4 regions of the Bacillus sp. JJ1533 genome follow, and region 4 is predicted to be linked to each of the others. Evidence: riboswitches for the same ligand, from Rfam matches in the RefSeq annotation. Region 4 holds a riboswitch; each other region holds the start of a gene.
What was found. A riboswitch is a leader RNA that binds a small molecule or an ion and turns the genes downstream of it on or off. The one in region 4 is predicted to bind S-adenosylmethionine.

Region 1: it holds a riboswitch for S-adenosylmethionine, as region 4 does, so the genes downstream of both, V7138_RS07825 (Fur-regulated basic protein FbpA) here and V7138_RS00130 (YezD family protein) in region 4, are expected to answer to the same signal.
Region 2: it holds a riboswitch for S-adenosylmethionine, as region 4 does, so the genes downstream of both, V7138_RS07355 (carboxymuconolactone decarboxylase family protein) here and V7138_RS00130 (YezD family protein) in region 4, are expected to answer to the same signal.
Region 3: it holds a riboswitch for S-adenosylmethionine, as region 4 does, so the genes downstream of both, metK (methionine adenosyltransferase) here and V7138_RS00130 (YezD family protein) in region 4, are expected to answer to the same signal.

Annotation. Positions count from the first base shown of each region.
Region 1 is NZ_JBALOV010000014.1:93,637-99,887, forward strand. Features, by position in the region: gene V7138_RS07815 (putative thiazole-containing bacteriocin maturation protein) at 1-139, opposite strand, end outside; gene V7138_RS25265 (hypothetical protein) at 304-483, opposite strand; partial or broken gene V7138_RS25270 (heterocycloanthracin/sonorensin family bacteriocin) at 428-580, opposite strand; SAM riboswitch class I at 898-1,001, shown strand; gene V7138_RS07825 (Fur-regulated basic protein FbpA) at 1,086-1,283, shown strand; gene V7138_RS07830 (TPM domain-containing protein) at 1,739-2,563, opposite strand; gene V7138_RS07835 (hypothetical protein) at 2,557-3,636, opposite strand; gene V7138_RS07840 (SPFH domain-containing protein) at 3,671-4,957, opposite strand; gene V7138_RS07845 (serine/threonine protein kinase) at 5,242-5,913, opposite strand; gene V7138_RS07850 (alpha/beta hydrolase) at 6,139-6,251, opposite strand, start outside.
Region 2 is NZ_JBALOV010000013.1:152,380-158,630, reverse strand. Features, by position in the region: partial or broken gene V7138_RS07380 (class I SAM-dependent methyltransferase) at 140-922, shown strand; gene V7138_RS07375 (dihydrofolate reductase family protein) at 993-1,556, shown strand; gene V7138_RS07370 (DUF3231 family protein) at 1,679-2,716, opposite strand; gene trmL (tRNA (uridine(34)/cytosine(34)/5-carboxymethylaminomethyluridine(34)-2'-O)-methyltransferase TrmL) at 3,002-3,472, shown strand; TPP riboswitch at 3,595-3,695, shown strand; gene tenA (thiaminase II) at 3,787-4,473, shown strand; SAM riboswitch class I at 4,671-4,779, shown strand; gene V7138_RS07355 (carboxymuconolactone decarboxylase family protein) at 4,898-5,551, shown strand; gene V7138_RS07350 (PadR family transcriptional regulator) at 5,748-6,071, shown strand; gene V7138_RS07345 (HAAS domain-containing protein) at 6,076-6,251, shown strand, end outside.
Region 3 is NZ_JBALOV010000006.1:92,176-98,426, forward strand. Features, by position in the region: gene V7138_RS04000 (tetraprenyl-beta-curcumene synthase family protein) at 1-589, opposite strand, end outside; gene V7138_RS04005 (gamma carbonic anhydrase) at 716-1,234, shown strand; gene metK (methionine adenosyltransferase) at 1,309-2,508, opposite strand; SAM riboswitch class I at 2,784-2,946, opposite strand; gene pckA (phosphoenolpyruvate carboxykinase (ATP)) at 3,216-4,805, shown strand; gene V7138_RS04020 (alpha/beta hydrolase family protein) at 4,833-5,639, opposite strand; gene V7138_RS04025 (ABC transporter substrate-binding protein) at 5,799-6,251, shown strand, end outside.
Region 4 is NZ_JBALOV010000001.1:31,192-37,442, reverse strand. Features, by position in the region: gene V7138_RS00150 (choice-of-anchor I family protein) at 1-1,310, opposite strand, end outside; gene V7138_RS00145 (hypothetical protein) at 1,665-1,937, shown strand; gene V7138_RS00140 (Fur-regulated basic protein FbpA) at 2,485-2,640, shown strand; gene V7138_RS00135 (hypothetical protein) at 2,849-3,004, opposite strand; SAM riboswitch class I at 3,253-3,353, shown strand; gene V7138_RS00130 (YezD family protein) at 3,489-3,671, shown strand; gene ssuE (NADPH-dependent FMN reductase) at 3,777-4,322, shown strand; gene V7138_RS00120 (LLM class flavin-dependent oxidoreductase) at 4,349-5,734, shown strand; gene V7138_RS00115 (alpha/beta fold hydrolase) at 5,866-6,251, shown strand, end outside.

The DNA of each region.
Region 1 (6,251 bases), on a different contig from region 4:
CAATCCACTTATCGATTGTATTTCCTTCCATACGGAACGAAATTGTGTTGTTCCGAAAATATACACCGCTGTTTTCATAAGGGAGAAAAAACGTGTCTCTTTTTACCTTGAGACGCATAGAAGGGGTTAATTTTGTCATTGCGCTCCTCCTTTACTTTAAATCCAGCTTGAGATTCTGTACGATAACTGTCACTATAATCCTATGTAGTGAAATTTGTCTATTATGTCTAATCACAAAGGGATAGCCCCTAATGTATTTTTTCAGGGGCTGCACTTTTCAATAGGCTGGATATGTTTTATATTTTATTTTGATTTAGTAACCTCCGCAGCGTCCGCCGCCTCCACAACGGTGTCCACCTCCACAGCGTCCACCACAATGAGAGCAACTAAAGCAACTAAAACAACGGAAACAATTAAAGCAACTGAAGAAGCAGTTAAAGCACCTAAAACAACTAAAGCAACTAGAACAACGTCCAAATCCACCAAATCCACTTATTTGTCGGGCAGATTCATCATAATAATACTGGTTTGGGTCCCAAGGAACTGCCTCACTCGAATGAAAATCTCCAAGGTTCAACATTTGGAGTTCATTTTGAAAATTGTTCACGTATATAACCTCCGTTTAATAATGTAATTTGATATGAAAGCACTTTAAAATGAAACAGAACGAACAAATAGAAAAGTAATGTGTTCAAGTTATATTGGAAATATTTCAAAGACTTTCCTCAACAAATTATGTGCGGTAATTGGGTATTGTGCCTGATTGCATCGCCTATTTTTTGTCTTGGGCTCCGTCTAATGTCGAATATTTTAGTTAACATCTTTTTTATGTATAGTCATAGTAGACACATCGGAATATTAGGTTTAAACTTAAGATACTATAGACAAAAAAATAAACGCTTATCTAGAGAGGTGGAGGGACTGGCCCATAGAAACCTCAGCAACAGATTCATAAGAATACTGTGCTAAATCCTGCAAGCTTTCAGCTTGAAAGATAAGTTGAGGTACACCCTAACTAAAAATCCTCTCCTTATCTTTTCAATGATTTTCAATGAAAAATATTTGTAAAGGGAGAGGATTTTAATATGAGTTTACTAAGAGATTCTTTTGAAAAAAGACGGAACGAGCTAATTAATAAATTACTAGATCTTGATCAATATAAAAAAGATGGAAAGCATCTTTTTGAATTAACTTTATCCGAGTTAGAATATGCACATTTTAAAGCTCAATCTGACGGACATCCGCATTCTAATAATTCATCCATAAGGTGGAAAAATTTCTAAACTGTAAATCACAGACAAAACTGATAAAAAAGGACTACCCAGAAAAGTCATTGAAAATTTACTTTTCTGGATAGTCCTAATTATTTGCATTACAAAAGTTAAGATAGTGAATAGACTTTTGAATACTTTTCATCTAAATAGTTCACTAGATAAGTAGCATTTAAGCCTTCACCAGTGACTTTCCTTATTAATTCATCAGGTGTATATATACCACCACTGCTACAGGCTATAGAAAAAATTCTTTGCAGTATAATTACAAATTAGAAAACCATGTAATCGCGCAAATATTTTTTGCTCTTAAACGCCCTCTATTAAACCTCACTAAAGTCCACGTTGAAAGCTTTGGGAAATAAATTATTCTTAGTGAATTAATGTGTTATCGTGAAATAATTTCATTACACTCTACCATTTTTTCAAACAGAAAAAAGCATGAGGCCCTAGTCTCCTCATGCTTCCTAAAACCCTCTTCCCCCTCCGCCAGATCGGCCACCGCCTCCGCCAGAAAAAGAGGAACCTCCACCGCTATTTGAATTTCGTTGAATTTTTTGCTGTGTAATGCTTGTGTTGTAATGTCGATCCATTTTATTTGTTACTTTGAACGAATTTGAGTCTAGATACGTATGGGCCGTTGTTGTGGAACGGCCTCTATTAAACATGGCCATTGTTCCAACGGATATCACTCCGATCCCAATTGCAATCGCAAAATAGATTAAGAGTTCTTTGACCAATTCCCCTTGTGAGTTTCTACTAGATGTATAAGAGCCCTCTGACTGAGCATATCCCGCATTAGAGATTGATCCCTCAGGAATCCCGGCATTCATCGTGGCCTCAAGATCTGTCAAGAAGGCTTTTGCACTGTCACCAAATGCTTCCTCGATTAAATATGGATAAACGTGATCAAGAATTTCTTCAATGGTATAGTCCGGGAAGTAATCAACAATCCTATCTCTTGTAAAGATATACACTTCGCGATTATCCATATCAATTAAATACAAGATTCCATCCTCTGTTTCCTCATATCCAAACCCATGACTGTCGTAAAAATCACTTGCATATTGTCTGGCTGATTTTCCTTCACTGTCATCCGTTGTGACAATTCGGATATCCATTTGGAATTGTTCACTTAATCTATTAGCTTCATCCTGTAGTTCGACTTTTTCCGTGTCCGAAAATAAATTAGCCTGATCAAAAATTTTTTCAGTATTTGCAAATGTAGGGATCACTAAAATTAAAAAGGTAAGGAGGAAAAATGGTAGGATGAGAAGCTTTTTCTTTACCATATAAACAACCCTCCTAACGATAGGACTGCAAAGACACTAGCTGAAATCATACCAAACCACTTACTTGCTTGACCGATGCTAATTGGCAAGTTCCCAGCAATTTTACCTGTTTGCCCATTCATCGCAAAGACATAGGTCTTGCCTTTAAATTGATACGTAAACATCCAAACCGGTAATAGCACATATTTCGCCTTAACATTCGATAGTCTGACGTTTGTATTATGAATTGAAACCGAACTATACCCATGGATTGTCCCTTGAAGTAAAGTTCCCACATTATTGCGAAGGAGGCTTGAGATTCTACCGTACACATCATTTTGGTTCATATCGTACTTTTCCGCAAAAAAACCAGATAAATAGGACATCGAAAAATCAGTTAAATCCTTATAATCATAGGGTTCAAGGATGGACATAAGCTCATCATCCATTTTCTTTGAACCGTCCGCTGGTACATCGCGGAATTTTGCGATTCCTTCTCGCATCACCTTATAATGCTTTGTTTCGGTATACCTTGTATCTCCCCTTGTATAGGTTCTGACTCTCCTCGCATCACCTTCAATTCTTCCAGATGTATTACTATCAAACAACCAAAATGGAACATAGATTCCTGATAGTTTTTCTAGCTGTGAAGTTGAAGTAAAGAATTTAGGAAGTAGAGGCTTACCTTTACACCATTTTAAAAATAATTCTTCCGCTTTCTTCCGGTCAATTTTAAACGGAATGACTTTTTCAGGACGGTATTCTCCTTCTAGCTGCCTAGGAATAATCGTAGGATTATGGCAATAATAACAAAACGTTGCTGCAGTTGTGTCATCGGTTACGATTTCTGCACCACAGCTGCTACACGTATAGCCTGTTGCTTTGTCGTTGAATTCTTGATCCAATTCCTTTGCTTGGTGTAACGCCTCTTCACTTGTTTCGGCTTCTTCTTCAGCCTTTTCGTTATCAACAAAATGTTTCACATCTGCTTCGGTGAATTCACTTAAGCAGTAATCACAGGTCCAGTTTTGGGTATCTGCCTTAAATGCTAATGGTCCCCCACAGTTTATACATTTATATACTACAACCCCCAACCGATATCACCTCTTATCTTTCGAATATGGTTGATTAATGTTCAAAACGTGTTCCGCATTCCGGACAGAATTTCGCATTTGGATTAGTAGGTTTAAACCCACAATTTTTGCATGTTAGTTCTTCAGGCTTTTTATTGCCGCAGTTTGAACAGAACTTCCCGCTATTTTCTTGGCCACATTGGCATTTCCATGTGTCTTTTTTAGCTTCCTGTTTTGGTGAACCACATTCTGAACAAAAGTTTCCAGTGTTCGTGTGTCCACATGAGCATTTCCATTGATTTGGGTTTGCTCCCTGTTGACTTTGCGGTTGCTGTGCTTGTTGCTGCATTTGCTGACGATTGGTTTCAGAAGCAGCACCCATAAATCCGCTACTACCTTGCATTCCCATACCCATGCCTAAAAATCCTTGCATAGAACCAGCTTCATTGGAACCAGCAGCCTCCAAGCCTCTTGCAATAGCACCTTGCACATATCCTTCACGAACAGATGGATCTTGGAGCATGGCCCCTTGGTTTCTCATGTTGATGAGCTTTTGAGATTCCTGATCGTACGTAATACTGTTGATTCCTACAGATTCAATCTGCATTCCGCGCATCCGTGTCCAATCTTCATCAAGGACTTCGGACATATACTTTGCGAGCTCCATTCCTTTTGAGGTAACGTGTGAAATTCGGATGCCATCTGCGGACATTTTATTAATTGCTGTTTGTAGTGCATTCATATATTCAGATAAATATTGTGCATTAATATCATTAATATCTACATTTGATTTATTTCGTGGAATGGCTTCCATGTAAAATTTGATTGGGTCAACAATTTTTATCGAATAGGTCCCATGGGCACGTAAAAATAATTCCGCATTATAAAAATTATCGAAGTAATTGATTGGATTACGTGTCCCAAACTTAATTCCCTTGATTTCTTGAAGGTTGATAAAATACACTTTTTGCGATGTGGATGGGACCCCGCCAAACTTAAATCGATTGAAGGTTTCGTATAAGGCTTCTTCAAACTGACCATTGAATAATGATGGCTGCGAAGAGTTTACAACCTGGTAATAACCTTCTTCTGCTGTATAATCAACGATTTTTCCACCATCAACTAAAATCATAAATTGGTTAGGATACACATGGATGATTGAACCATTTGAAATGGTTGAATCAGTTCCTTTAAAATTCTGATTGCGGCGATCTTTTGCGCGGACTTTCACTCCAACCGACATGACGGTTGTATCACTCATCGCCTGTGGTTCGATGACCTCAAGCCATTGGTCTGCTATGTTTCCTGTTACCGCACCAACTGCTGCTTTAATAATTCCCATTAATAACCCCTCCTGCTTAAGCTCGAATCTTTTTAACTATTTAAAATGTCTTATTATACATACATGATAACAGTAAATTGGTTATCTGTAATTGCTTTCTAGTAGTGTAATACGATTTTCATAGGCGAATGGTTTCATTTTGAATGGAATTTAATTGGGAGTAGACATTTTACAAAACTGGATGGGAATTTCCCCTCAGTTTACCTAATGAAGAAAAAAAGAGCTAAGATTAGTCACCTTAACTCTAGAGGGTGCATCGAAAACATGATAAAGATCAATGTCTCCTATATACGCATAAGCTTCTGGATGATTTTCATAAACTCATCAATTGAAGGAAAATATGTACTCTGTTGGTTGTACCACTTACGAACAGTTTCTACTACCCAATACGGAACAGCTTTCCCATCTATTAAGTGATAATATTCTTCATACCCTTTTTTAAGATGTTCCCATCGAAAATCATTGCCCGGCTGAATGTATTCAGAAACATCAAGAATTTTTGCTCTTCCGTTTTGAAGTAAAATATTTTTTAAATGAATATCACGTGGGTTTAGCCCCTTACTGCGAACAAAACTTCTTGCTTCCTCCACATCTATGATAATTTGTTTTGGGATATGGATCCCTTGAAGTATGCAGTCGTAGAGAGTTATTCCTTCTTCATAGCTTAAAACAAGGTAATGATCATAAGAAGCATAACATTTAGAAAAGAAAGGGGACTCCCCTAATTTATGATAAACATTTGCCTCCACAATAACTTTTGCAACTTTGTCATTCGCATATTTTTTAAATGCATATTCTGGGGCATTAAGGGATTGAAAAACAGCCGCATCTGTCCCGACACCGATACATTTTAGATCATCGGTGTCACCAATAATGGTTACTGGCTCATTATTTGGATTTGATAAAACAGTAATAGTAGATAGTGAATCATTAGCAGTTTCCCAGCTTCGCTTCACACAATCTCTCCAATCGTTGTTTGAATAAGACCAGTTTCAAATTAGCTTCTTTTAACCGTATTTTATCATTTTACTCCTTTAAAAAAGGAGTTAGCAAGTGCTCAAATCTAAAACGGTTAACTTTAAGGAAAAAGTCACGGAAAAAACAAACTACCTGGCTCCCATTAATATGGAATCCAGGTAGTAAAGGTGTTTTATCGTAGTCTCATTTTCAAGGGTCAGTCCTTATAATCCCTTCACCCATCTCCCCGCCATCTCAATCCAATTCTCTACCTCTGGTTGAAGATGATTATCTCGACCTATTGATTGTGTTTCTTCCGTTCCAAGAGATAATCCAT
Region 2 (6,251 bases), on a different contig from region 4:
ACTCGCTTTATGTATGCCCCTGCCAAGGAACTTTATTTTACCACGAACAGGAGTGACAAGTGAATTGTTTAGAAAGGGTTTAAAAAATAAATGACGAATAAGGATAATAGGTGAATAGAGTAAAAGGGAGGGACTTTTAATGAATATTGTTAAACATAATAGTCGTGCTTGGGACAAAAAGGTTGAAGAGAAAGTGGATTATACAAAGGCCGTTTCTAAGGAAATAATTGAAAATAGTAAACAAGGTAATTGGGAAATTACCGTAACAGCAGGAAAGCCTGTGCCTAGAAGCTGGTTTCCAACATCATTAGTCGGGATAAAAATTCTTTGTTTAGCGTCTGGTGGAGGTCAGCAAGGTCCAATACTTGCTGCAGCAGGAGCGGATGTTACAGTTTTCGATAGTTCCAAAAAACAATTGGAACAGGATGAAACGGTTGCAAAACGGGATGGTTTGAAACTTAGAACGATACAAGGAGATATGTCTGACCTCTCTGATTTTGAGGACGGAGAATTTGATATGGTTGTAAATCCTGTTTCAAATCTTTTTGTAAAAGATGTTCATCCTGTATGGAAAGAAACATCACGAGTGTTAAAAGATACGGGAGTCCTGATTGCTGGTTTTACAAACCCACTTCTTTTTATTTTTGATGATGAAGAAGATAGGAAGGGAAATTTAGTGGTGAAAAACGCCATACCGTCTTCATCCTTGGATCACCTGACAGAACAAGAGACAGCTGAATTTTTGAAAGCCAATGATACAATTGAATTTGGTCATACTTTAGAAGACCAAATTCAATGACAATTTGATGCAGGATTTATCCTAAATGGTTTATATGAAGATGATTTTGGTGGAAGGAGACCGTTAGATAAATATATAAAATGTTTTCTTGCAACACGAGCGATTAAAATGATTATTGAATAAACAATGTATGTGCAGGTAGACTATGCGAAAAGTAATAGTATTAACAATAAATATATAAGGAGGTAGAACGATGCAAAATCTTATAAAGCTAAGAAGAGTTATTTTAGATTTAGCTGTTACTTTAGATGGATTTATAGAAGGACCAAAAGGTGAAATTGACTGGTGTATAATGGACTCAGATATGGATTTTACAGGTTTCTTAGATACGATTGATACGATTTTATATGGAAGAAAAAGCTTTGATTTATGGGGCCAATATACTCCAAAACCGGAAGCCGCTGATGCAGAAAAGGAAATGTGGAAGATCGTCCATAGTAAAGACAAATATGTGTTTTCAAGAACGCAAACAGGTACAAATGATAAAGCGAAATACATAAATGATCATATTTTCGAAGAAGTAAATATAATTAAGAAAAAGCCTGGCAAAGACATATGGCTTTATGGAGGGTCAAGTCTGATCACTACTTTTATAAATTTAGGACTTGTTGATGAATATAGATTATCAGTTCACCCTGTTATATTGGGAGAAGGAAAACCTTTATTCATCGACATAAAACAGAGATTAAATCTAACATTGGTGGAAACAAACAGATATTCATCTGGTGTTGTTCAATTAATCTATCATCAAAATTAGTTAAAAATATTTATAAGAATAAAAAATGAAAACCGGATCTATATGAATGTCAATTAAGGGAGATTCAAGTCAAAAAAGGACACTCGTGTAATAGGAGAAGGGAGAGACCAGTCAATCTCTCCTTATTTTGTTTCCTTATTTGAACCTTTTGCCAACGATTTTCTGTCTATCGTTTCAGGTTGTTTTTCTAACCATCCATGTTTCACCATAATTTTGTATGATAAAGCACCCGCTTCCATAGCATGGGTAAAGACTTTGGAATAGTTTAGGATGATATCCGACCTCCAAGTAGAGCCTAATGATGCACCATAGTAAGAAAGACTAGCATTCACTAAAAAGCCTGCATGAAACATAATTAATTTGTCCGAAAATGGACTTTCAGTTGAGTCTGTAACCTCGGCATCCCATTTTTCAGGTATTGGTAAATGATCCTGTTTCAAGATTGCATCAAAACTATCGGCATCTTTTCCGGCTAATTTAACGTTTTTTATCATAAAATTGCGAACTTCTTCCATCTTCGCAACCTGACTAAAGGCCAAGCTTAATGATTTGATAAAGCCAGTTTTCGTTGAATTAAAGAAAAGAGTGCTGATTTCCGAACTATTAAGTGGTCTTTTGTCACCAATTAAATTCGAAACGAAACCTGTTGATTCGAGAAACTCAGTCCCATTTGGTGAAGGAATGGATGGTACACTTGTAAATTTCGGCTCATTTTTCGCTAATTCCACTATTTTTTGGAATAGTTCCTTAGAAGATTTTGAGCATTCAAAAAAATAATTTTGAATGTCTTTTCGTTCTGCGTTTGTAATTGCTAAACTATAAGCGGTTAGTCCATGGATTGTCATGATATAAGAGTAAAACAATAAAAATTCATCAGAAAACAGTCGAGGGGCGTTAACATTTACGTCGCTCTCTGTAAATCCGATTGGGGATTTAAAATTAGCATTTTTTAAGAGTTTGCTGATCTGCTTTACTTGGCTCTCAGCTAATTGCAATGACAATTCTAATATTGATTTAATCTCCTTGTTTTCAACAATATTAAGAAAATATTTGTAAACACATATAGCCATACTATCACCCATATACTGAAGCCAGAGTGCGGATACTTCAGCAGCGGTTATCTTGTTAGTGTTATTATTATTTTCTTTAAAAATCCCCAAAGAAAATACCTCCGATTTTGTCAATAGTTCTGATTAAAGTAATCATAAAATAGAAATCAGATTTTACACCAAAATTATAAAATGTTGTTAATCAGTAATATTTTATCCATACAAATAACATACCCAAAATATGAGAAAGTATAAGAAAAAGACATAGATAGTCATAGATTGGCTGTTACTTTCCAAGTCTTGGCGGAAACCAAATGTTAATTGTCCATGGTTTAACGGCATTTATCAAAGGTATGTTATAATTTGGAGGGTAAAATACAATGAGGAGTGACCATCTTGGCAATACATGTTGTACTCTATCAACCAGATATTCCGGCTAATACTGGAAACATTGCACTCACATGTGCTGCAACGGATACAGCCTTGCATTTAATTCGACCACTTGGCTTTTCAACTGATGAAAAAATGATCAAACGAGCGGGTTTCGATTTCTGGGATTCTGTAAATATAACGTATTATGACTCATTAGACGACTTTTTTTCGAAAAATCAAGGTGAGTTTTACTATATAGAGACATTTGGTAAAAAAACACATTCCGGCTTTGATTTCAGTGATGTTTCAAAGGAACATTATTTTATGTTTGGAAAAGAAACAACGGGTTTACCAAAAGATTTACTAGAAAAACACAAAAATCACTTTTTGAGAATCCCAATGAGTCAACATGTTCGTTCACTCAACCTTTCGAATACAGCAGCCATATTAGTGTACGAGGCATTAAGACAGCAAGGGTATCCGAATCTAACATAAAAAAATCTTCCTTCTTGGAAGATTTTTTGCTTGTTTGCACATAGAATAGCTGAAAATCTTCCGAACATTTGCTTATTTTCACCGGCTATGTTTAACTAATATATAGTAACTTAATAATCTAGCAATTCGACTAGGGGAGCATGTATTTGCTGAGAGATAGAAATATCGACCCTTTGAACCTGATCTGGGTAACACTAGCGTAGGGAAGTGGAGTTGGAATTTTTTCGTGAAAACGATTATTTACCGAACCCATCTCTATTCACTAGTGGTGGGTCTTCTTTTTTCTCCCCAATGTCAACAACAAGGAAGGGGAAATGAGAGTGAGCAGTCAATTTACAGATCGTTTATGGAATCGAGTTGAGCCGATTTGGAATTCGTATTTGGAGCATCCCTTTGTGAAAGGAATCGGCGAAGGTTGGTTGGAGAAGGAAAAATTTAAGCATTATATGAAGCAGGATTACGTGTACCTGATTGAGTATTCCCGTCTATTTGCGTTAGGTAGCGCAAAGTCACCGGATTTAAAAACGATGTCTATTTTTGCAAATCTTTTACATGGCACACTTGAGATCGAAATGGATCTTCACCGCCAATATGCAGCAAAATTTGAAATATCTCCTGAGGAGCTTGAGGCAACTAAGCCCGCATCAACTACTACTTCATACACAAGTTACATGTTGAATGTGGCCCAACTTGGTGGTGTTGAAAATGTTGTCGCAGCTGTCCTTGCCTGTGCCTGGAGCTATAACTTCATTGGAAAAGAACTGGCAAAATGGCCAGGAGCTACCAACCATGAATTTTATGGAGAGTGGGTCAAAATGTATTCGTCCAATGAATTTACTGCGTTGGCAGAAGATTGTAAGACTCTCATCAATCAAATCACAACTGGAAAACCAGAACGAGATTTAGCAGCGTTAGAAGAAATAGTCGTCAAAACAAGCTTGTTCGAGTACATGTTTTGGGATATGGCGGAAAATCAAGAGGAGTGGCCATTGAACCAATAAATGAGATTGGACAAAAGGATAGCCAATATTGACCCAAGCTGGGTACCAGAGCAGTTTACCATGTTTACGTTATGGATAGGTGGTTTGTAATTCCTTTCAGGATATAGATACGGTTTTCAAAATAATCCAATATTTCAGTTGACAATCCCTTCTTCATTCATGTAAGGTAATTAATAATACCAAATTAAATACATTTTCTCTTATCAAGAGTCGGGGGAGGAACCTGGTCCGTTGATCCCGCAGCAACCGTTATGATAGATGTAACAAGGTGCTAATTCCAGCAAGCATGCGCTTGAAAGATGAGTGTGGATATACATAATGCCTCTTCCTCATCGGAAGGGGTTTTTTGAATTTATAACATAGGTGAAATTCATGCGAAAATGATATTCAATTTGGTGAAAAATTTAAAGGGAGAGATTTACAAATGACAAGTTTATACAGAAAAGAATATTTCGGTAGACTTCCAGAATTGAAACAGTATGCGCCAGAAATCTTTCAATCTTTCATTAAATTTGATAGTCAAGCATTAGCCGCAGGAAGACTTTCCGTAAAGCAAAAGGAACTAATTGCCGTGGCTGTTGCACATATCACGGGTTGCCCATATTGCATAGATTTACATGTTGGAAATGCGAAAAAGAATGACTCAACGAAAGAAGAAGTAGCAGAAGCAATTTTTGTTGCGACAGCATTAAAGGCAGGTTCTTCTTTAGCGCATGGAGTAAATGCACTCAATGCATATGATGGAAATGGTGATGAAGAACTGTATAAGGCATCCTATTTTGCAAGACTGAAAGAATTTGCAGATTTGAATGGCGAGGCATTTAAAGCATTTATAGATTTTGACAGTAAGTCGATCAAAGCGAAAAACTTATCTGAAAAGGACAAAGAGTTGATTGCTGTTGCATGCGCACATACAACAGGTTGCCCGTATTGCATCGACCTTCATACGAAGAATGCAAAAAAAGCAGGAGCTGATTTAGAAGAACTCTCAGAAGCTATTTTCGTAGCTGTTGCCTTAAAAGCAGGAGCTGCATTGGCACATAGTGTGAATGCCCTTAACGCTTACGATGAGAAGTAACTGGAACGTTTAATGTGTCTATTTTAAAAAATCTATTGACAAAAAAATGAAATAATTTTACACTAAAAACAACTACTTTGTTTAACAAGATAGTTGTTTTTTTAAATCCACTATCTTGTTTTACCAACTACCTGAGATTAACTTTATTTTTTGTCTACTACCTTGTATAACATACTAGGGGAGGGAGTATGATGAAATGTCAATAAGGAGCCAGTTGTTAAAGGGAATCTTGGATGGATGTGTGTTGGCTGTAATCGAAAAAGAGCCTATCTACGGCTACGAACTTTCGCAAAAACTGCTGAATATTGGCTTAGCAGATGTAAGTGAAGGAACCATTTATCCGATTTTATTAAGACTCCAGAAAAATGGGCTCATTCTGGGAGAAATGAGACCATCAGAATCAGGTCCAAATCGGAAGTATTATTTTTTGACTGAAAAAGGTCAAGAGGCATTAGAAATCATTTCCGAAGAATGGGAGCAAATTTCAATACCGGTAAACAAATTACTGAAAGGAAGGTAAGGCTATGCTATCAAGCAAAAGTGAAGCATTTATCGACAATCTCAGAATGTACTTAATGATGTCAGGAAAAAATGATCAGGAAATTGAGGAATTAACAGAAGAATTGAAGGATCATCTCATCGTAGTAGAGAAAAGCGGGAGAAGCATAGATGATATTATTGATCAAACACCAGAAGAATA
Region 3 (6,251 bases), on a different contig from region 4:
TACTTGGAAGATGATCTTGATGGCTTTTAAACCAGCTCTCGAGCCTCGGTACACGCTCTTCTACTTTTACATGCTTATGTATTTGAAGGTCACAATAATAACTGGCTAGCTCCTGTAAATAATCAGCTATTTTATCGTAATGTTTAATGTTTTGAAGAACATCCTGACAGGTTTTAACTAGGCTTTCTAAGTAGCCACCATCATCCTGCTCATCGCGGTATTGATAATAATTTTTTGTTGGCTGCCCTGGCTGTAATGCATCCGGCATGGAATCATGAAGTGAACGGAAATCAACAGGGTCTAATGAGGTGCTGCGGTCACAGAGATTATCTAGATAGTCACTAATCGTTTGATACGCAACAATAAAACGAATACATTCCTCTATTTTTCCTTCTGAAAGTAAAGCAAGGATAGATCCGCCTTCACAGTGAAAGGTTTTTGAATCGATACTTGCCAAGGCCTGCTTGCGAAGCTCTTCATTTGGTATCTCCTCCGCTTTCCTTTTCCAAACCGCTAATTCACGATGGACAATTGGAAATACCTCACTATACACTTTCTTCATTAAACTAATTGGTTGTGTTGGAACCATAGATATCACCTCTAAATTTTAGCAACATCGATAATATGTCAATTTACGATACTTATGAAAGTTGATACACTAACCTTAATTGATTTTTTATCGAATATCAAACAATTAAGAAAGGATGTACCTATTATGATTTATCCATACAAAGGGAAATATCCTGAAATTGCAGACACTGTATTCATTGCTGATTACGCAACTGTCACGGGGGACGTAAAAATTGGGGAAGAAACAAATATATGGTTTAATACCGTTATCCGGGGTGATGTGGCACCAACTTTGATTGGAAAAAGAGTAAGCATTCAAGACAATTCGACCCTGCATCAAAGTCCAAACAATCCTTTGATAATCGAAGATGATGTCACAATTGGACATCAGGTGATTCTCCATAGCTCAATTATCCGTAAAAATGCCCTAATCGGGATGGGTTCGATTATTCTGGATGGGGCTGAGATTGGCGAAGGTGCCTTTATTGGGGCTGGAAGCCTTGTTCCACAAGGTAAAAAAATCCCACCAAACACACTTGCCTTTGGGAGACCTGCTAAAGTAATTCGTGAACTAAACGACGACGATAAGAAGGACATGGCGAGAATTCGCCGTGAATATGTGGAAAAAGGTAAGCATTATAAACAATTACAAAAAGAAAAGTGAACGGCGCCTTGAACTCGACACTAAAAAATGAAGTAAGAACCAAAAAGCTCACCAAATCGGTGAGCTTTTTTATCTTATTTTACAGCCTGTGCTTTGAGTGTTTCTGCTTTGTCGGTACGCTCCCATGGCAGATCGAGATCGTTTCTGCCAAAGTGACCATATGCAGCAGTTTGCTTATAGATTGGACGACGAAGATCCAGCATATTAATAATACCAGCAGGACGTAAATCAAAATTGTTTCGAACCAATTCTACAAGTACATCCTCAGACACTGTACCAGTTCCAAATGTATCAACAGAAATAGATACTGGTTGTGCAACACCGATTGCATACGCAAGCTGCACTTCACATTTATCAGCTAAGCCCGCCGCAACAAGGTTTTTCGCAACATAACGCGCAGCATATGCAGCAGAACGGTCAACTTTCGTTGGATCCTTACCTGAGAATGCGCCACCACCATGACGTGCATAACCACCATACGTATCAACAATGATTTTACGGCCAGTTAAGCCAGCATCACCTTGTGGACCGCCAATTACGAAACGCCCAGTTGGGTTAATAAAATATTTTGTATTTTCATCAATTAATTCACTTGGAACTACTGGATTGATGACATGTTCTTTTAGATTACGTTGAATTTGTTCTAATGAGATTTCCGGATGGTGCTGAGTTGAAATAACAATTGTGTCAATTCTGACTGGATTATTATTTTCATCGTACTCAACAGTAACTTGAGTTTTTCCATCAGGACGTAAGTATGGAAGAATCTCATCTTTACGAACCTTCGTCAATCGGCGTGACAGCTTGTGAGCCAATGAAATTGGAAGAGGCATTAACTCTTTCGTTTCATTACAAGCATAACCAAACATTAAGCCTTGGTCCCCTGCACCAATTGCTTCGATTTGTGCGTCTGTCATTTGACCTTCACGAGCTTCTAACGCTTGGTCAACCCCCATCGCAATATCTGGAGATTGCTCATCGATCGATGTTAAAACTGCACATGTTTCATAGTCAAATCCGTATTTTGCACGAGTATAACCAATCTCTTTAATCGTTTCACGGACAATCTTTGGGATATCTACATATGTAGAGGTTGTAATTTCTCCCGCAACAAGTACAAGACCTGTAGTAACAGAAGTTTCACACGCTACGCGTGCATTTGCATCATTTGCTAAGATGGCATCTAAAATAGAATCTGAAATTTGGTCACAGATTTTATCTGGATGGCCTTCCGTAACAGACTCAGAAGTAAATAAACGGCGTCTAGTTGTCACAAACGCTTCCTCCTTTTTCGGATTCAGAATTTGATAATCTTCAAATTCTGACATTCATTGATACGGTACTCATTCCCTTAGTATTGTTACCTTCACGATTTTCTATCCTATATTAACCTTCTAGTATAATACAGCATACGTTGAGTAGTTATCTGTGATGTACACAAATAAACGCTATAAGTAACATGATTAAAACATGAATGGTTCTCATAACAGAAATAAAAAACCTTCCCTGCTTATTTGAGGAAAGGTATTATCATTTATCTCGCCTTTCACTCTTATCGATCAAGGTCATGCCTTGCTCAGGTTAGCACCTTATCACTTTTTGAAAAGGAGACCTATTATTTATAGGTTTCACAAAAATTCATTTGCCATGCAAGAAAAGTGATGGTTGCCGGGTTTCATTGGGCCTGTCCCTCCGCCAGCTCGGGATAAGAGAGTATCCGTTCAATGAAATATCATAACGCAGTCATCCTTTTCATGTCAACCTAATTTCAATAAAATTTGATATTGAAGTGTATCACGCTAATTTATGAAAAAGACAAATTTTAAAAACAAATGGATTATAAAGAACTATTTTAGATTATGCACGCACTTTTTATACATATGTTACGTAAAATACGTTAAATAGTATAGACTATTTTTATTAATGTGTTATACTAATTGTAAAATTTGATTATATAAAAAAAAATAAAGGATGGTTTTACATGAATTCAGTTGAAGTTTCAAATGAGCAGCTATTAGAATTAGTGAATGGAAAAAATGCACTTCATAACCTATCTGTTCCTATTTTAGTTGAAAAAGTACTCGCTAGACAAGAGGGAATCCTTACTTCGACTGGGGCTGTATGTGCAACTACCGGGAAATACACAGGAAGATCACCAGAAGACAAATACATCGTAGAAGAAGCATCTACGAAGGATCGAATAGACTGGGGTAAGGTAAATAAACCTATTTCTGAAGCTGTATTTGAAAACCTTTACACAAAGGTACTTTCATACTTGAAGGAAAAAGATGAAATTTTTATATTCAATGGGTATGCAGGAGCTGATAAAAAAGTACGTATGCCAATTCAAGTGATCAACGAATATGCGTGGCATAATCTATTTTCGCAGCAAATGTTTGTTCGGCCAACCGAAGAAGATTTAAAAACACATCAACCTGAATTCACAGTCATTAGTGCACCAAATTTCAAAGCAGACCCGGAAACCGATGGCACAAACTCTGAAACCTTCATTATTATTTCCTTCGAAAAAAGAACTGTTTTAATAGGAGGCACAGAGTATGCTGGTGAAATAAAAAAATCAATCTTCTCTGTGATGAACTATGTACTTCCTGAGCAAAATATTCTGTCCATGCACTGCTCTGCAAATGTAGGCCAAGAAGGGGATGTTGCACTTTTCTTTGGTCTATCTGGAACAGGAAAAACGACTCTTTCTGCCGATCCAAAACGTCGTCTAATTGGAGACGATGAGCACGGTTGGTCTAGCTCTGGCGTATTTAATATAGAAGGTGGCTGCTATGCGAAATGCATCAATCTTTCACGTGAAAAGGAACCCCAAATTTTTGACGCGATTCGCTTTGGCTCTGTTTTAGAAAATGTCATTGTAGATGAAGAATCGAGAATTGCAGATTATGATAATAATTCACTAACTGAAAATACAAGAGCTGCCTACCAAATCGATAATATTGATAATATTATCGTACCGAGTATAGCAGGTCACCCGAATACCATCGTATTCCTAACAGCAGATGCCTTCGGTGTATTACCTCCGATTAGCAAGCTAACAAAAGAACAAGCGATGTACCATTTCTTAAGTGGGTATACGAGTAAGCTTGCAGGAACTGAACGAGGAGTTACAGCACCAGAAGCGACATTTTCAACTTGCTTTGGTTCTCCTTTTCTTCCACTTGCTGCAACTGAGTATGCCGAAATGCTTGGAAGAAAGATTGATGAGCACAATGTTCAAGTATTCTTAGTCAATACTGGCTGGACTGGCGGAGAGTATGGAGTTGGAAACCGCATGAAGCTATCATATACGCGCGCAATGGTTCAAGCAGCTTTAGAAGGCGAACTTACTCATGCTGAGACCGTGAAAAATGATATTTTTGGATTAGAAATCCCGATTCATATTCCAGGTGTTCCTGATGATGTGCTTCAACCAGCAAAAACATGGGCGGACCAAAGTACGTACTATGTAAAAGCAAAAGAATTGGCTTTAAAATTCAAAGAAAATTTCAAAAAATTCTCCAATGTTCCAAAGGAAATTGAACAATTGGGCGGACCTAGAATTTAAATGAATAAGCTTTTAAGCTCGAGGTAATCATCCCTCGAGCTTTTTCGTTTTTGATTCCCTTGTTTTCAACCATTCCGTTAAGCGTCTCACTGTTTCTCGGTTCTCGTGAGGCGGAAAATAGTGAGTATGTTGTGGAAAGTACCAACTCTCTACCTCTTTTCCAAGCTCCCTTACCCTTTTTTCTAATCGATAGGCATGATTGACAGATACATTTTTATCTTTTTCTCCATGAATAATGAGCACTGGGGCTTCAAGCTTTTCAATTTCATACAATGGTGTCCTCCATTTATAACGTTCCGGATATTTTGTAGGCGTTCCTCCAATCACCCGCTTCAGCATCCGCCGCAAATCATTTCGTTCTACATACGTAAGGCTTAAATCGCTTACGCCTCCCCATGAAACGACGGAACAAATTTGAGGTTGATAAATCGCTGTTAAGAGGGCCATCACGCCTCCACGTGAGAAACCAAAAACATGGATTCTCGTTGGATTGACTTTTTCATGTTCTTCCAATACTTTCACAGCAGAAAAAGCGTCATATCTGTCATGTCCAGCGAAATCCTCATTCCCCTCTCCTCCTTGATTTCCCCGATAAAAAGGGGCCATTACGACAAAGCCTTCTGAGGCAAATTGAATGATCCGGCCAATTCGAACCTTACCTACATTTTTAATGCCACCGCGCAAATATAAGAACCCGTCATATACTCCTTCTTCCTTCGGCTCAGCAAGATAGCCTTTAATTTTTAAACCTTTGCTCAGATATGTAATTAAATAAAGATTAATTGCAGGATTAGGAGACGGAAATCTTTGCTTTTCAATAATTGTGCCATCCACTATTTTATCCTTCCTCTCTACTACATTATTTTAGAAAAATCTTTTAAAATATCCTCATAAAAAAAGAAAAAATAGGCATTCACACATTTTTGTCACGTTTCATAATCTATCTTAGAAATTACTAACGCAGATAATCATCTGTCAAGGAGGAAAGAAGATATGCGTCGTTTTTTTGCTAGCCTTTTTGCATTACTGCTTATTATCCCATTAGCCGCTTGTAATAATGAACAAGTTCAAAAAATACGAATTGCCGAGGTAACACGTTCTGTGTTTTATGCACCTCAGTATGTGGCTATCACAGAAGGATTTTTTGAAGAAGAGGGCTTAGAAATAGAATTAACAACCGTACCAGGTGGAGATAAAACCATGACCGCGTTAATTTCCGGCGGTGCTGATGTGGCTTTAGTTGGTTCTGAAACATCCATTTATGTGGAAGCACAAGGCTCAACCGACCCTGTCATTAACTTCGCTGCCCTTACCCAAACGGACGGTACATTTTTAGTGGCTAGAGAAAATATTGAAAACTTTAGCTGGGACCAAGTTAAAGATAGTACATTCCTTGGCCAACGTAAAGGCGGAATGCCTCAAATGGTTGGGGAATTTGTATTAAAA
Region 4 (6,251 bases):
TCTGGGAAACGGCTTGAAGTGATCGTTTCGAAATCACTTCCACTATCGTAAACGAGTTCCATTGTATCAGCCTTCCAAATAGAGAAAGAGCGCCCTCCCAACGTATAAATGGCATCATTTCCACGATCTGTTAGCACTTCAAGCTTATCAAAATCCGTTGAATTTTTCATACTTTCGAATGTTGCTTGTGCTTCCTCTGCTGTCATTCCTTTAAACAGACTTGTGTCAAGTGTAATTTTATCTTTTTCATCTTTAAAATCTGCAACATTAATAAAATCCGAGTCATCCTCAGGCCACTCTGTCGCATCTCCTTCATTTGCAGTAACAAGATAATCGACACCACGGATGGTTACATGTGCAATCCCATCGGGCATATAAGCTCCCAAAATTGGTAGTCTTTCAAATTCTATCTCACCATTTCTTGCTGCATCCAATTCATTACCTGCGATGGAGTGGTCTTTATAACCTAGAGATTTAACAGATAAAACTTTGGCTTTTTGAATATCAATTGTAGCAATCGCATTATTCTCTTGTAGAGTTACATATGCCTTTTTACCATCTTTTGAGACCGCAATGTATTCAGGTTCAAAATCTTTACTAGCATCTGCTTTTGTACCATTGTTGCGAATATGTACATCATCATCAATCACACTTGCATCATTGAAGGTAAGGTGTGTCGCTTTTCCAGATGTGGTTTCAACTATTGTAACTGATCCCTCAGGGTCCTCCCCTCGAAGACCATTACGTGGTTCCCCTTCGTTCGCTGATAAAATGTACTTTCCATTAGTTGTAATTTTAACCATGTCAGGTTGAACACCTGCATCAAACGTTTTTTGAATTTCACCATTAGGATTCATGACAACAATTTTTCCGTTTTTTGTATAATCCGCATCTTGTACCGCTGCAACAATTAAATCTTGTGAGTTATTTATATCAATGCTTGTTAAGTCTCCATAAGTAAAAGTATCGGAGTTCACAGCGTCTGCAATATTAATAGACTTTTCTTTTTGTAGTTTCTGCACTGTGTCCGTAGAGGTTAAACCTTTTAGACTCACAATATCAATTGTCTGTCCATGGCCATTAATCACGTAAAACTTTTGGTTAGCAGCATTATACTTAACTATTTCAGCAACACCGCCATCTTCATTGATTGAACCTATGCTATAGCCTGCAATCTTTTTAACCTCATCTTGATTTTGAATTTCCATTTTTGCATGTGCCTGATTACCAATAATTGAGCTTGCTGAACCTAGTAAAAAACCAGCTAAAAGTACTTTGCTGAACATTTTAAGCTTTTTATGACTCTGCATTTTATTGCCTCCACCTTTTATTTTCTATCCAAATACAAAATGGTACGATAGATATAGAAATCTTAACCTAGCAATATTTCAAGGGCATTTAATATTTGTAAAGAATAGTTGATTCTTTGTTAAAAGATTGTAAGGGTGAAAGGTGGGAAAATGAATATGCTATTATCATTTTATTTTTTTGGAGTTAATCTAACATTAAATGAAAATATTATGCTAGGGGGAGAGAGATAAATGAACGAATTACATGTATTTAGTGAACTACATAAATTTCTAAGTGGATTGGGTCGAATGGAATTCACCTTGGCCCCAAAAAGTTTAACACTAGGATAGAAACCAATCCTTTTTTGGGGGAAAATGCCGAAGTTTGCCACACTGTATGGAGAAAAACGATACAGCTGTTTAATCCTCCATGTCGATCCAGGTAATAAGGAATCATTAAAAGGGAAAGAGATTCAGAAAGGAATTCAAAAACTATTGGATTTTGAAATTGAAAAAATGAGAAGTTTTGCATTAAAAAAACATGAAATTTATGTTCCGTTTGAAGTAATAAATACGAAAGAAAAACTTGAACTTGTAAAAGGTTTTGTTCGAGAACAGTATGAGGTTTTTTTAAGTAACCTCAAGTAATAGAACTAGAAGTATACACATGGATAATAATATTAAAATATGGATGAGCTTGGGCGAATACTTCTTAATCTATAAATTATTTATTATTGTGGTCTCGAATTATAAGATTCGGGGCCTTTTTTATATTCAAAGCGCAAAGGGTTAAGAATTAATTACAAGTTTTTCTTTTATTAAAGCAGGTTAACAATTCGATTAAGAGTTGTAAATTCTAGATAAATCGACAAATTTCAAGAGATTCCTCGTCTATAATGACTAGAGTCAGAGGATAAGGTCAAATGATGATGATGGAGGAATTTAAATGTTGGTCATTTTAAGCTATCTAATCACTTATTTCTTAAGTTCCATTTGTATAATTTGGCTGATAAATAAAGTTTTCAATCAGTTAAGCTACACAATCTCTAGAATCAAAGAAGAATAAAAATATAGGTTGATAGAATAAAAGAAAGTCGAAAAGAACTGTTTGGATAATACTTTACTGACAACATAATATACTCAGTCATAAACTTATTCATGATTTATAGCTTTTTTCTAAATTGAGGTGATAAAAATGGGGAATCTTTTAAGAAACGCTGTTCAATTAAAAAAGAAAGAACTAATTATCAGGCTAATTAATCTAGGAATTTATAAGAAAAATGATAAGCATCTTTATGAATTAACTTTAAGTGAACTTGAACAAGAGTATAAACTATATGGCCACGAATAACTTTGTGACAATATAAAGAAAAGATCAAACTTAAAAAAACTCTGTAAGCATGGTTATTAATATAGGCCTACCGGGACATTGTAATAAAAACAACCCTACATAGTGCACTTTAATGTCTGCTAAATAGGGTTGTTTAACGTGCTATTGTTCATGTAAGCCGTAAGATAATGTTGTTGATAAAAACCGAACCTTACATGTTAGTCAACATTTACACATCATCCTCTCGCTCCGTGACTACCTTTTCGTGACCACATCGGTTACATATAAAATAGGTTGCAATATATCCCCAACCATCAGGTTTCTGATTGATTTCTTCAAAATCATGTCCTTTTAATTTACAATTGATTTTCGCTAAAATATCCATCATTCCTCCTTCAATAAAAGTGTTTTATTGTATCTTATGCTTTAGTGCATGGAATCTTTGAATTAAGTTTCTACTACAATCATTACAAAGAATTTACTGGTCTTTACTTGTTCTAATTTGTCCCCACAGTAACCATGACTAAATAACTAAAAATTACCTCTTTTGAAAATTTTTGAATAAAGTGATTGACAGAAAAACGTTTTGAGTGTAATTTAGTATCAACAAACAACAACTTCATAACCAGTTAGTTCTTATCAAGAGAGGTGGAGGGACTGGCCCGACGATGCCTCGGCAACAGACATTTTGTACTGTGCCAATTCCAGCAAGCGTGAAGCTTGAAAGATAAGAAGAGTGTATTGAACTATTTACGTACGCCCTCTTCTTGTCTAGAAGAGGGTTTTTTATGTTGCTCCAAGAATTTATTGCCGCACTGGTCAACCAATGGCAATGAAATAATACACATTTTACAACGAGGGGGAGTTACGTGGCGAAGCTTGATGAATCAAAGGTGAAACATATTTTATCAACATTGGAAAAGCTGGATTTTGGATCTATTGTAATTACCGTCCATGATGGGGAAATTACTCAAATTGATGCGACAGAAAAGAAGCGTTTTTCATTACAAAAATCCACTTCAACTCAAAAATTATCAAAAAATACTAAATAATTGCCGATTAGACGACTAAAGGCATCTTTATTTTCAAAGCGTCCATTTATGACGTTTTGTATAAAGATGCCTTTTTGATTTGCAAAAAAAGAAAGGATGATCAAAATGAGCGAAATCGTAATTTTATCGGGAAGCCCTTCAGAAAATTCTCGAACAGATTTAGTTCTGCAATATGCTGGCAAGAAACTTAAGCAGGAAGGATTTTCTGTTACACATGTGTCCGTAAGAGATATTCCATCTGATGACATATTTAATCTGAAGTTTGATAGTCCAGCCCTTAAGGACCTAACTTCATTCATTCAAAGTGCAGATGGAGTGATTGTAGGATCACCTGTTTATAAGGCAGCGTATACAGGAGTTCTGAAGGCGGTATTGGATTTGCTTCCCCAGGATGTATTAGCGAGAAAAACCGTTTTGCCAATCATGACAGGTGGGAGCCCAGCTCATTTACTTGCGATTGACTTCAGCCTCAAACCTTTATTGGCAGCATTAAAGGGGCAAAGCCTCCAAGGAGTTTACTTCCAGGATTGCCAAATCGATAAAACACAAGTCGTCAACCCGATAATCGACGTGAATGTTTTAGAAAGATTGAAAAAGGAGCTTTATTACTTTGTTGAAGCAGTAAACCAGAAAAAGAACTTTGTTTTATAACATTCATTAAAAAGGAGCTAATTACAATGACAAAGAAAAGAATTTATTTAAATGCATTTGATATGAACTGTGTTGGCCATCAGTCTCCAGGTTTGTGGACCCATCCAGAGGATCAATCCTATCGCTATAAAGATAGCGAATATTGGATTGAACTGGCGAAGATTTTAGAAAAGGGGAGATTCGATGCTATTTTCCTAGCAGATGTACTGGGTCCGTATGATGTATACCAAGGCTCTCGAGATGCGGCTATCCGTCAAGGTACACAAACACCTGTTAACGACCCATCCCTAATCGTTCCTTTAATGTCTGCTGTGACAAAGCACTTAGGCTTTGGAGTCACTGCATCTGTCACACATGAGCATCCTTATACATTTGCTCGGAGGATGTCTACGCTAGATCATATAACGAAGGGGCGTGTAGGCTGGAATATTGTCACTTCATATTTAAAGAGTGCAGCTGTTAATATGGGGTTGGAAGACCAAATTAAACATGATGAACGCTACGATATCGCTGAAGAGTATTTAGAGGTTTGCTATAAATTATGGGAAGGTAGCTGGGAGGATGATGCTGTTTTACTAGACAAAGAGAATCGAATTTTCGCAGACCCAAGTAAGGTTCATGATATCAACCATGAAGGAAAGTATTATAAAGTTCCGGGTGCACATTTATGCGAGCCATCCCCACAAAGAACACCGGTACTCTATCAAGCAGGAACCTCTTCAAAGGGGCGTGCTTTCGCGGGTAAAAATGCAGAATTAGTCTTTATTGGGGCACCGACTAAAAATGCCGCAAAGCATTCTGTAAAAAAACTGCGTGAAGAAGCCATAAAAGCTGGTAGAGCACCAGAGGAAATAAAAATCCTGGCTTGTATCACTCCGATTGTTGGCCGGACTGAAGAAGAAGCATATGAAAAGTTCAATGATTATCAAAAACATGTAAGTTATGAAGGAGCGCTAGCGCTTTTGGGTGGTTGGACAGGAATTGACTTTTCGGAATATGGTCCGAATGAAAATCTTAAGTTTGTAAAAAATGACGCGATTCAGTCAACCGTAGAAAACTTTACGAGAATTGATTCTGATAAAAATTGGACGGTCGAAGAAATTAAAAAGTATACCGGAATTGGTGGATTAGGTCCCGTCACGGTTGGAAGCCCGGAACAGGTTGCAGATGATTTAGAGAGTTGGGTGGCAGAAACCGGAGTAGATGGATTTAACATTGCGTATGCGATTACGCCTGGTACGTTTATTGATTTTGTAGAGCTTGTTGTTCCGGTATTACAAGAAAGAGGTCTTGTACGAAAAGAGTATGAAGGTGACACATTAAGGGATAGCCTATTTGGTCAAGGAAGCCAGCTTCCTGCTCATCATCCTGGTAAGCAATATTCAAAAACTGCCGTCTTAACCGTAAATTAAAATAGTACGAAATATATTTTGTTAAGCCTTCGTAGTTTACGGAGGCTTTTTCTAATTGTCTCTTAATAGAAGGAATTTAGAATCTAAAAGGTGAATATAGTGTGTAAAAGCAAAATCTTGGGGGGATGATGATGAGTTTGATTGATGGAAAATATATTGAAGTTGATTCAGGGGTCGAATTATTTGTTCAAGATGTAGGGGAAGGAGAACCCCTTGTTTTCATTCCCGGTTTTACATTCACTACTGAGGTTTTTTCAAAGCAAATTGAATATTTTTCAAAAACGAACAGGGTTATCGTAATTGATCCAAGGAGTCACGGGAGATCAACGATATCTCTTCATGGAAATGATTATGTTACACACGGTTCGGATTTAGCTTCCATTCTCCATCAATTGAATGTGAAAAATGCAACACTTGTAGGCTGGTCGTTTGGTTGTTTTACAGTTTGGGAGTATGTGAAGCAAAAAGGCTTTGATCAGATTAAATCTTTAATTTTTGTGGATATGCCGCCTAAATC